DNA from 2 places in the Brevibacillus sp. NPDC003359 genome. Region 1 is predicted to be linked to the other one. Evidence: predicted binding sites of a transcription regulator. Region 1 holds the regulator's gene; the other holds the start of a gene.

Region 1 (6,452 bases):
GGACGAACAGATTGCATAACTCCCTTGAGTAATGCTGCGTGCTCATACGGGGTGAACAGCGCATAAGGCAGTGCGGCATGATCCTGTATCTGGCCATCAATTCGCACCGACACTAGCTGCCCATCTTCTCTGGTTATTTCAAGCTGGTGGCCACCTATTTCTCCTGCGAGCTGAAATTGTTCATTTCGATATCGTCCATGCAAAGTCTGATCCTGCATGTATACCAGAAATGAGCGTTCCTCGTCCTTCGTGATCTGCTCCAAAAGCTCTTCTACAGTCGTCGTAGTCTGCTCCGTACCTGCTGTTTGTCTGACCGCAGACGCAGTATCTGTGCTGTCTGTATTGGCTGATCGACTTACTGTCCCCAATACAATACCGAGGAGGAATAGACCGAGTAGGATAGGAATGAGCCACCACAGCATTTTGGGCCGGATGTACATGTCGTCCCCCCTGTCCCATTTTTGTCTTTAGCCTATGCTATACGGGAAGGTTTTAGAACGACACGGAAAAGTTGCTAATCATAGCTTAAGGTCGGGCGGTCATACTACATATACACCCCGAGGAGGTGAGCGCGTGACAGCTTCACAACAAACCACATCTCCTGACATACTTGGGTTTCTGTTGCAGGAATACCGCGTCTCCTGGGCAGGATTGTCGTCTCCCTTGCGTCAATGGTCGCACACACCCACTCTTCATTTTCGCCATCATCTCCTGACAAAAGCTGTGGCGAATATGAACAACGGAACGTCGTAGTATCCAATTCCCCTACCTACACCTGCACTGCCTTACTCCTGTCCCCCACCTGACAGGAGCCTTTTACCGTTTTAACGTTTGGAATACGCGGTTCGCTTCGTAAATCGCGCGCTCCTCATCGATGGTCAACAGTTTATGATTACGCATCAAAAATTTACCCGCTACAATCGTATCTTTCACATCTCGTCCATTTGCTGCGTACACCACGTGTGAAATCGGTTGGTGGGCTGGGTGGAAATGTGCTTGGTGACTATCTAGCACGATCAAGTCGGCTTGCTTGCCTACTTCAATGCTTCCAAGCGTTTCCTCTTGGAATACTCCTTCTGCCCCATAACGTGTAGCCATGCGAAGTGCTTCCTCTGCAGGTACGGCTACTGGATCGTTGTTTACACCTTTGTGCAGGATCGCAGCGAGTTTTAATTCCTCAAACAAATTCAAATTGTTGTTGCTTGCCGAGCTGTCGGTACCCAGCGATACGCTGACACCCTTTGCCAACATTTTCGGAACAGGCGCAACACCGCTTGCCAGCTTCAGGTTGCTCACAACGTTATGAGAAACTCTCACGTTGTATTTTGCCAAAATGTCGATTTCTTCATCCGTCAGGTGAACAGCGTGCGCGACGAGCGTTGGGCGATTGAACATTCCCAGCTTTTCCAAATGCGCAACTGGACGCAGCCCGTAGTCCTTCTCATTTTGACCGACTTCCCAAGCGGTTTCAGACATATGGATATGAAGCGGCAAGGAAAGCTCATCGGCTTTTTCGATAATTTGGGTAATAAATTCTGGCGAGCAAGTGTATGGAGCATGCGGTGCCATCATGACGGTAATCCGACCGTCTGCCTGATTATGCCATTCTTTTGCAAAAAGAGTCGCGTCTTTCAGCTTTGTTTGACGTTCTTCTTCAGAGCACAGACCGATCATACCTCGGCACAGGCGTGCACGCATTCCAGCTGCATCGACTTCCTTTGCCACGACATCCATATGATCATACATATCCACAAACGTAGTGGTTCCAGTGCGAATCATCTCGATGAGCGACAGTTGGGTACCCCATTTTACTGTGTCTCCCGTGAATTGCGCTTCCAATGGCCACATTTTGTCTTCCAACCATTGTTGCAGCGGCAAATCATCTGCATAACCGCGTAGGAGGGACATGCCAGCGTGTCCATGTGTGTTGATCAATCCAGGCAGTATGTAGTCTCCTTTTTGATCGATGACTTCATCGTATCCTGCTTCCGACAGGTCCTCAGGCGTTGGGCCCACGTACGTAATCTTGTTGCCTTCGAATGCTACGGCACCATCGTAAATGACTTCATTCGTATCGTTAACGGTAATGACTGTTGCGTGAATGAGGATCGTCTTTTTCATAATATACACTCCGTTCTTACGTCAAGTAGTAGGCCAAGCTTTGCAGGTTGGACGTCACATCTGCATAGTGAATGCGAACATCTTTTCCTGCGCGAATCGTCGTAGGGGCAAAATTCAAGATCCCCCTGATACCCGCTTGAGTCAACTGATCACATACGGATTGCGCTGCAGGTGCTGGTACCGTAATAATCGCCAGCTTGATCTGCTTGTTTACGATCGTTTCTTCCAGCTCTGATAAAGGCTGAATCAGTATACCTGCGACCTTTTTGCCCTGCTTCTCGGGGTTACTGTCAAAGATGGCCGCAATCCGCATGTTATCTTTCAAATAAGCGTTGTAGTTACTAATGGCATGGCCCAAATGTCCAGCTCCGACCAAAGCCACACGGATTTCATCCGTTAGCTTCAGGATTTCACGTATTTTTTCCACCAGATAATCGACATCATAGCCGATTCCTTTTTTTCCAAAATCACCAAAAGCTGCAAGATCTTTTCTGATTTGGGCAGGATTCACATCAAGATTCTTGCCCATCTGTTGGGAGGAAACGGTGGTCACCTCAACCTGCTGCAAATAACTGAGGTAACGCAGATAAATCGGCAAACGACGGACGACCGCTTCTGAAATCTTTTCGTGTTTTGCCACGTTCGGTCTTCCCCCCTAATTCTTTTGCTTCAAAATCCGATATTCTTTCCCATTCGATAAAATGGTAATGGAACCATCGTGGCTGGTAACATATGTCTCGGCCCATGATTCACCCAAGCGCTCCATAACTTCCGTCTGACCTTCTTTCATTTGATCACGCGATCGGCCTGTTTGAATAATGGCGACCTGCGGATCGACCTGCGTCAGAAAGGGTTGCGAAGACCCTTGATTGCTCCCCTGACCGGCTACCTTGAGCACTTCCGCCCTCAGCTTGTCATTTTTTTGTTCCAACAATCGCTCTTCTGCTTTTTCATTCACGGCACTCATAAATAAAAACCGCAATTGACCGTGCATCAATCGAAAAACGAGAGAATTGTTCTGGGGCGATAAAAATAACGGCTCATTCGGAAGCAACACTTCCATGGAGATTTCTTGGTCAAGCGTGAGTACTTGTCCTTGCTCTGCTTCCATCTGCTTTTGTTTGGGGCGAAGCAGCACGACATGACGAATCGAAGGTGAGATCAGCTTGGGTAAAATGACGGCATCTACAAGCACTTGCTGGCTTAATGAAGCGTAGCCTCCCATATATTCAGGCTGATCGTTCGTCAACACCACATAATCGAGCCGTGTGATCTTAAGCTCTGCCAAACGCGCCGAAAGAACGGGCCAATCTTCTGCCGCACCCGTATCAATCAGCATCGTCTTGCCACCTGGCATTCTCAAAAGTGTACTTTCACCATGAGGAAGTGCCAAGTAGCTGATAATGAGACCAGAAAATTCCTGTTCGGTCTCCGTTTCAAACGGGTCTTCGATCTTCACTGCTGCTTCTAGCAAATGACTGTCAATCGAGCATGCGCAAAGGAAAATCGCACAGAGAACCACAATCCACCAACACCACGCTTTTTTCCCTAACATTTATTTTATCACCTTAATCCCTATGAGACTATTGCTTCATTTTATGAATCTGACAGGGATTGCATACTAAGGAATGGATCTATGCGCTCTCGCAGCGTTGGCCATGAACCACTTTCGATCTGAAATGGCGGTAAAGATTGAAGGAATGAACGTCCATATCTCGACTCAACCACACGCGTGTCGAATACGATCACGACCCCGCGATCCAAGTGATGGCGAATCAATCGCCCCACACCTTGTTTGAATTGCAAAACGGCTTGTGGAAGAGACAAAGACATAAAGGCGTTTTTACCTTCTGCCTTCAAAAGTTCTGCCCTGCCTTGATAAACAGGATGATTCGGCGGAGCAAACGGGAGGCGAACAATGACTAAACTGCTCAGCCATTCCCCCTGGATATCGACACCTTCCCAGAAGCTGCTCGTCCCTAGCAGAACACTTCTCTCCATGCTTCGGAACAGACGTACCAGCTTGCTCCGATTGTTGCTATCGATGCCGTGACCGAATAACGTATACGGTTCTGGGGCGTCCGCAAGTCGTTCCTTCATTGCTTGGTAAACGAGTCGCAGCATCGAGTGGGAGGTAAACAGAATCAGCGTCCTTCCTTTTGAAGCCAATACGACATCAACGCATCCCTGAATAACCACCTCCAAATACGTATGGTCACTCTCTTTGCCTGGTGCGGGGAAATCAGCTGGAATCAACAACAACCCCTGCTCTTCATAATGAAACGGCGATTGCAATGACAAGGTACGAACTCGTTCCTCAGGCAGTTGGTCGAGACCAAACTGGCTTTTGATGTAGGAGAAGCTGTTTTTGACAGTCAGAGTGGCTGATGTCAAGATCAGACTCCGCTTCTGCGCGAAAAGTGGTTCTGCCAGTGAGTCGGCAACCTTTAAGAGTGCTGCTGAAAAATGAACCTGCTTGCGAGCTGTACGGGACTCTACTTCCATCCAATATACATACTCGGCATCCTGCTCAAGCAAAAAGAAGTGAAGCAGTTCCACGGCGTTTTGCCAGTCTTTGATGAGACCGAATAAATCCGTCAGCAGACTGCGTACGGCAAAAGGAGGCTTTTCCTCTTGCGGAGTGGTTCGCAAAAGCTGCTCGATGCCCGCTGCGTGTGCTGTCATCCCTTCAATCAGCTTTTTGGTTACTTTGCGTATTTTCTCGTGTTTGCCTACAAACGATTCGATCCGATAACGTACCGTCTCACGTCCGGCGTCTGTCGTCTCCTCCGCGCGCTCTGATGCCCATACATACAAGAGCTGTGTCCATTGCTGCGCTTTCTCTCGCAAAGAAGCGGACTGCTTTTTCAACTCCAGGAGCTTTGCAGTGACATCTTCTTGTACCGCAGGCATCCAGCTTTGTAGTTCTTCTGCGAAGCGGGCAATAGCCCCACTCTCTTCAACCGATGCACGATCTAACAAGAAGAGAAGCTGCGTAGTTGAAAACTGCTTGCCTAAATGCTGTGTCGCGGCATCCTCCAAATGATGGGCCTCATCAACGATAGCAACTTCATACGGAGGGAGGATTCTGTTTTCCGCTTGCAAGTCACTGATAAACAGGGCGTGATTGACGATGAGTACGTCAACATCGCGTGCCCGTTCCTTCGCCTGGAAGTAGTAGCAGCGGCTAAACCAAGGACAAGCCCGATTCAAACAAGAGCTCGTATCACTTTTTACCTGCTGCCACAGCAGTTGACCACTTGGAGGCATGCTCAGCTCTTCCACGTCACCTGTAACGGTTTGCGTGAGCCACGTCAGCATTTGTCCTTTGACCAACCGCATTTCTTGGCTGCTTCCTTCCACAGGTTCGTCTACGGCTTGTTCAAATTTACGCAAGCATAAGTAGTTTCCTCTGCCTTTTAGCGTCGAAGCTGTGAAGGAAAACGGCAACGACTCCTGCAAGGTAGCGATTTCCTTGTGGAATAGCTGCTCCTGCAATTGAATGGTATTGGTGCTAACCACAAGCTGCTGCTGATTGTGATGAGCCCAAATGATTCCCGGCAAGAGATAGGCTAATGATTTTCCCGTGCCTGTCCCTGCCTCCACCAATAAATGGGCACCATCTTCCATCGCCTCGTAGACGGCATGCATCATCGCTTCCTGAGCATCCCGACGTTGATACCCCGACATTTTAGCTTGCATATGCCCGTTTTCGCCCAAAACATCCTCGAGCTGATCAGCAAATGCTTTTGTCACCCTAGCATCGATATGAGGACGTTTCAAAGACGCCGTTGCTTTTTCTTCTCGCTTCCGAAGGGCCAGCTGACGATAAATATCCCACATGTCTGAGGAATCAGTTACTGTTGGCGTTCCATCCAGCTCTGGCAGCTCTATGAGCTTTTCCATTTCGATCTGACGTAAAAGAACCTCGATATCAGAGCGAAACGAAGAGACGAGCATCTGCAGCCGCTGGATCGTCACAAGCGGCAATTTCTTTAAAATATCTAGCAAGTGGAGAAAGAGCTGCGCCGTGGCAAGTGCATCGCTGTCTGCTTGATGGGGATTATCGTGCTCTATTTCCAGCTCAGACGCCAGTTCTCCGAGTCTGTAGCTATTTTGCATCGGCAAAAGAACGCGGGATAGCTCCACTGTATCAAGCACATAGCCGTCGAACGCATAATAGCCCTGGCTCAGCAGGGCTTCTTGTAAAAATTGGAGATCAAAGCTTGCATTATGTGCAACAAAAGCTCGTCCGTCCAATAAACGCAAGAAATCTGGAAACACTTCTTCCAAGGAAGGAGCATTTGCAACCATCTCATTGGTAATCCCTG
Region 2 (6,452 bases), on a different contig from region 1:
GCCAGATTTTAAAATATTGGGAGACTTGCCAAGCACCTCTTTCATCTCATAACCGGTCACTTTCGTAAAAGCATGGTTCGCACTTCTAATGACTCCTCGTGTATCAGTAATCAGTATCGCCTCTCCTGTCTTTTCCATAATGGTGGAGGCGAGCTGCAGCTTCTCTTGATAAAACATCCACATCACCAAGACTAAGCTTGCCAGTGCAAACTGAGATAACGCCATGAAACCGATCGCATAATGCCCCGTCAGATTAAATAGCATCGTTAAGATCAACGGCGGGAAAAATCCTCCTAATCCCCCCATGGCAGATACGATCCCATTCACAATCCCCGCTTGTCGCGAGAAATACATCGGCACTAATTTGAACACGGCTCCGTTACCGATTCCGGCACATACCGCCACCAGCAAGCACCCTACCGTATACATCAAAATCGATGGCGAAAATGATAGGACAATACCAGATAAGGCGAGCCCGGCAAACACAATCATCAATGCCTTGAATGGGTTCCATCTATCTCCTAGCCAGCCCCCCAATGGTCTTGCAAGTGTCGCCAACAGAATGAATCCCGCTGTTCTCATACCTGCATCTACTTTATCCAATTGGAAATGGCTCACTAAAAAATTCGGGAGATAAACGGTGAAAGCGACGAAGCAGCCAAACGTAATAAAGTAGAACAAGCTGATTAACCATAGCTTTTCGTTTTTGTAGACACTCTTTATCTGCTGACCAAGAGGTGTCACTACCTTAGGTTCATTTTTGTCCCCCATCAAGAAGGTAAGCACAGCGAATCCCGCAAGTAATAGCATAAACATCTGTACGGTATTGGCCCAGCCAAACGTTTTAGCCAAAACTGGCGCGGCAAAAGTCGTTATCGCTGTACCAATATTCCCCATACCGTAGATTCCGTTTATGGAACCATGCTTCTCTTTCGGATAGTATTTCGGTAGAGAAGTCACACCAACGGAAAACACCGCTCCGCCTATCCCTAAAAATAGCCCGCCTATTAGCAAATCGGTATAAGTCGTCGCCTTGCTAACATAAAAAACAGGGGCCAGCAGCAAGAGAAAGCTGATGCTAAATAAAATTCTCGCGCCAAATCGGTTACTCCAATATCCAACTGGGATTCTCAGCACCGATCCAAGCAAGACGGGAATCGCTGTCACCAACGCCACTTCGCTTGCACTCATAGGTACGGTTTCTTTGATAAATGGCATGAGTGATGACAAAATGACCCATACCATGAAACCGACCGTAAGACTCAATGTCTGTAACGGCAACTGCCATTTTCGTACCATAACAACACCCCTCACTTGGGAATCTTCTTCATCCCCTATGATAAGAGGCTATATTTTTTTCGTTGTGATTTTAATCACAGCTCCTTCCTGGCGATCCGCTTATAATCAAAGCGAAATCTTGAATAGAAGGAGTGGATGATACATGTTTTGTTATCAATGTGAACAGACTCCATCAGGTGGTTGTAAGGTCATCGGCGTATGCGGAAAGAATGAAGATCTTGCGAGTATTCAGGATACAATTATTTTTGCTTTAAAAGGTATTGCGGCTTATGCAACACATGCTCGGCAACTGGGCTATATCGATTCTGAAGTGGATGGAATTACGCAGGAAGCTCTCTATTTTACATTGACGAATGTGAATTTCAACTTGGAAGAGCATCTGGAAATGGCCATGAAAGTAGGGAAAGCCGCCATAAAAGTAATGGAGCTTTTGGATCGTGCCCATACGGATCATTTCGGAATCCCGCAACCAATCACAGTCTCGCAAAATAAAATAGAAGGCAAATGCATCGTTGTTACGGGGCACAATCTGTTTGCTCTCGAAGAGCTGTTAAAACAGATAGAAGGCAGAGGAATTAATGTGTACACGCATTCTGAAATGCTGCCCGCTCATGGCTATCCCGCACTGAAAAAATATCCCCATTTGAAAGGGAACATCGGGAAAGCATGGTACGATCAACGTCAATTGTTTGAGAAATTTCCAGGCGCCATACTGGCTACAACAAACTGTGTGATGCCCATCCGTGGCAGCTACGCCGATCGCTTCTTTTCGTATGATATAACCGGCTTGGAGAATGTGACGAAAATTGTGGATAACGATTTTGTGCCGCTCATTGAGAAAGCATTGTCTCTTCCTGAGGTTTCTATCGAATCGGAACTGACATTAACGACCGGATATCATCACAAAACAGTCCTCGGAATCGCCCCTGAAATTATTCAGGCAGTAAAGGAAGGGAAGATCAAACGCTTCTTCGTCATCGCTGGTTGTGACGCTCCTGGCAAGGGAGGAGAGTATTACCGTGAATTGGCTACATCCTTACCACTAGAAGCAGTCATTCTTACTACCTCCTGTGGCAAATTTCGTTTTAACGATGTAGATTTCGGCACCGTGCCAGGTACTGACATCCCAAGATACATTGATTTGGGACAGTGCAATAACTCGGTTTCTACCATTACGATTGCGGCTGCATTAGCCGAAGCCTTCGAGTGTGAAGTAAACGAGTTGCCTGTAAGTATCGTTCTTTCCTGGTTTGAACAAAAAGCGGTTGCCATCCTGCTTGGTCTGTTTAGCCTGGGGATACAAGACATACGGATTGGCCCAAAATTGCCTGAGTTCATTCAGCCAGGTGTTCTGCAAGTACTGCAAGACTTGTTCCATATCCAATTGATTTGTGATGCCCAAGAAGATATGAAACAAATGTTGGGAATCACGCAATAGCCGTTACCCGTGACGGAAAATAACAAAATGAGGCACCTTCTTCTAACAGGAAGGTGCCTCATTTTACCCTTACGACCTTGAAGCTTATACCCATTTTTTAAGCCATTCTGAAACAGATAAGTGCTGCAAATTGATTGCTTCCCCACCAGGAACGCTTTCCCGGACGCTTCCTCGTTGGATGCCTACAGACGTTATGTTGACGAAAATACCGACCACTTCTCCATACTCATTGACGGTAGCTCCGCCGCTGTTGCCATTCTCCACAGGAACAGAGCAGTCAAATTCCCACGGTTGCAGCTTTGTGCTTAACTGACACAACTCACCAGTCCTTACGATCCAGTCCTGATACTCCGCTTCGACAGTCAGTATCTTTTGACCACTCACAAGTGGGTCCGCGCTCAAAGGCAAGAAAGGTAATTTGGCAGGCGGTCTCTCAATCTTATACAGAGCCAGGTCAACAGCATCTTTTCCTATTCCCGGGTGCTCCGCAATCAGTGTCGCGTTTAACCAATCCCGAGAGTACGTTTTCACTCTGAAAGAGACTCTCCCTTTGGATACGTGCTTTGCCGTCAGCAACAGGCCACCTTTCAATAATACACCCGTTCCGCCGAATCCAATGTCTATGTGAACAGAAGCAGCCTTTGCCAGCTTTTCGATTTCACTCCACGGCTTCGGTTGCTTGGTAGGTTGGGTAGGTCCTGGAGTTGGTTCAGGCTTCGGCTTTTCCGGCGGCTCGGGTTGAGGAACTGTTCCAGTCAATTTTTTCGCCATGTTTTGAATGAGCAATGCTACCAAGTCTCCACGGACAACTCCGCCTTCATGAGCGTTTTGTACCCAGTATTCAGCTGATTGGATGACTGATTGGTTTTGTAATACTTTTAATGCCTCTTTTGTCTCTTTATTCGCTTGTTTATTCACCGTTCATCCTCTTTTCATTGCTCTATTTGTTCCACTTTCACTTTACCAAATATTTCTATTTTCTCCTCGTAAAATCTCCATAAAAAAAGAGACGGTTCGCCCGCCTCTTCTCTATTACTTCCATTCTGTTTCCGTTTTGTGTTCAATGACGTGTAGGACTTTTGGCTCAACTGCTTTCATCATTTGTTTCAGTAAATCATCGCTGATTGTTACTTTATTTTTTCCATCTTGAAGTTGAACTTCAGCCTGTGTTTTTGCGATCACATCAATTACTTGTTGTTTCGAGATATTTTTAGATGCTGCAATCTCTACAACAGATTTCCCTTTTGCTATTTCTTCTTTTAACTCTGTCGGGCTCATTTTTAGTAAAGAAAACAGTTTTTCATTGTTTAAGAAGTTATCAGCAGTATAATCAGGTTTACCATCCCTGGAAAAATAACCCTTTACTTCCTTGTTTGAAGGTGCAGGAGCTACCTCTCTGGAAAAATAACCTTCTACTTCCTTGTTTGAAGGTGCAGGAGCTACCTCTCTGGAAAAATATCCTTCTACTTCATTGTTTGAAGGTCTAGGAGGTATCGGAGAAAGACTAATGGTATTACCGTGAACAAATACTTGGTAACCCCCTCCCTCTGATCCCTTCTTGATGTAATTCAAGATAAATGTTTTTTGATCTGGATTCTCCATTTGCTCCATGGCAACCTCGTACTCGTTGATGTTGCCATACACTTTATCAATGAGCTGATCTACCTTTCCCTTGATTTCCTGATCGGGCAATGTAATGAGTGGTTTCTCATTAGGCTCCCAATTCTCTTGAGTCAGGTCTTGAATCTCACCCGTAATACCGTTTGTATGAAGAGTAAGCTTTTTGCCAGTTCCTCCTTTTTCCTGCAGGACGATGCTTAGTTGGACCTTTTTGGTTGAATCACTGGAGTCTCCAAGGTAGCTTGCATCGATAATCTCAAACGATTTTGCTTCGGGAATTGCGCTGTACAGCTTCTCAAGTACTGCCTTGCCAACCTCATCCAGCTTAACTTGTTCAGAAGTCATTGGTGCTCGAGTAAGCATATCAATCACAACAGGGGCCGCAAATGCTGCGGTTGGAATCAAAATCGCAGCAGCAACTAATCCACCAATTAAACGTTTTTTCATCGTTATTTCGCTCCTTTTTCGTTGCAAATAGTGAGAATAGGATTGTTCTATACGTTTGGAAATGGCCGGCGGGCACTCCATCTTTTCTGCCTCTTCGTGCAGATGTTCACAGATTTTGCGTTCAATAGTCATTGATCTTTTCCATCCTTTCCAGGGGGAGATTCCCGAAGTCTTTTCGAAGCGCCTGGAGGCCAGCATGATATCTGGACTTGACCGTACCCAACGGAATATCGAGCAACGTCGCAATTTCCTCAAGAGTATAGTCGTGATAAAAGCGGAAGATAATCACTGACCGCTGTTTGTCGGTCAGTTTTCGTATGGACTGGGATATCAGTTGGTTCCTCCCATCCATCAACGCAGTATGTTCATCCCAATAAGACTCTTCCTGGGAGTAGGAACGGATGCGTTCAAAAATGCGGAATCTCCTCCAGCTCTTGACCCGAAATCTCTGCACTTGACGGATTACCAGGCCATGCAGCCAGAACTGGAAAGGACGTTTCGTATCGTAATTAGCAAGTGATGTCCACATTTGCATATAGATTTCATTCATGACATCTTCCCGATCTTGCTTATGATCCACTAGAAAGGAGACGGTCCGGTATACGTCCTGAAAGGTGGCATCATACATCGTATGAAATGCTTGTTCATCACCCTCTTTCATTTTTATAAGTAATTGATACATCTCTTCATTTTCCATTCAGAGGGCCCTCCTGAGTAAGCTTACACACTATATTGTCTCTCTTTCGGAAAAAGGTTCGGTTCTCTTCTAAATTTTTTTCAAATGTCTTAGGGTCTCTTGTCTGGCAATTGTACAGGGAGGTTCATAACCTATTTATGTCGAAACTTAAACTGTCACTTACCGCAAAGTCAGTTCGGAAAACTTCGAGTAGGAGCGTGTAAAATGAATGTAAAAGAAAAGCTGATATTTATTAAAGAAAACGGCTACCAAGCCCCACCCGATACATTCCAATTCATACAAGAAATGATGAGTCACATTGGTTCTTTGGATGCCGAACTACGAGATGACCTCATTTATACAACCTTATCACATTGGATTCCTGACAATTCTCTAACTGCAAACGAACTGGAACAACTGATACCAATCATTCTAGATCAAAACCATTTGCTCTTTAGACTTGGTGAAACAAATACAGATTCTGTCTTTACCCGCTCTTTCTCCATGCTAGTCATACCGCTCCTTCTTATGAGACACAGAGAATCCCCCTTTCTCTCCCGCGAGAACATCCAGGCGATCAAAGAGAAAGTTTTTTATAACGTACGAGAAGAGCGTGATTATCGAGGATATGATGATGAAAAAGGCTGGGCTCATGCCATAGCCCATGCAGCAGATGCATTAGACGAATTAGCTCAATGTCCCGAACTGGATAAAAATGACCTCATCACCATCCTCGATTTGGTTTACGAAAAGATGACCATCACCGATCGCATTTACTCCGATGGGGAAGATGAGCGCATGGTAAAATCCATCATTCGTATTTTGAATAGAAAAATACTTAGCCAGGTTTATGTAGAGCAATGGATTCAAAGTTTTGGTGATATGGAGAAGAGTTCCGAATTTCTTCCTGCCTTTAAACAAAAAAACAATATAAAGAACTTTTTGAAAAGCCTGTACTTCCGGGTGAAATTT

Evidence for each region. Region 1 encodes Rex, which represses fermentation and respiration genes when NADH is low (regulators of the CRP and FNR family bind a similar motif). Its sites were predicted from a motif close to TTGTGAAATATTTCACAA; they were not measured.
Region 2: hcp (hydroxylamine reductase) is a predicted target of Rex. The motif match lies at 1,362-1,379, and genes of this name have one in related genera.

The regions. Positions count from the first base shown of each region.
Region 1 covers NZ_JBIAOR010000001.1:368,395-374,846, reverse strand. The annotation lists gene ACFYU8_RS01780 (hypothetical protein) at 1-440, opposite strand, end outside; gene ACFYU8_RS01775 (hypothetical protein) at 574-753, shown strand; gene ACFYU8_RS01770 (amidohydrolase) at 817-2,121, opposite strand; gene ACFYU8_RS01765 (redox-sensing transcriptional repressor Rex) at 2,138-2,761, opposite strand; gene ACFYU8_RS01760 (ComEC/Rec2 family competence protein) at 2,777-3,676, opposite strand; gene dinG (ATP-dependent DNA helicase DinG) at 3,718-6,452, opposite strand, start outside.
Region 2 covers NZ_JBIAOR010000017.1:21,387-27,838, reverse strand. The annotation lists gene ACFYU8_RS26720 (nitrate/nitrite transporter) at 1-1,299, opposite strand, end outside; gene hcp (hydroxylamine reductase) at 1,442-2,737, shown strand; gene ACFYU8_RS26710 (S1 family peptidase) at 2,822-3,655, opposite strand; gene ACFYU8_RS26705 (hypothetical protein) at 3,770-4,936, opposite strand; gene ACFYU8_RS26700 (sigma-70 family RNA polymerase sigma factor) at 4,926-5,501, opposite strand; gene ACFYU8_RS26695 (DUF2785 domain-containing protein) at 5,706-6,452, shown strand, end outside.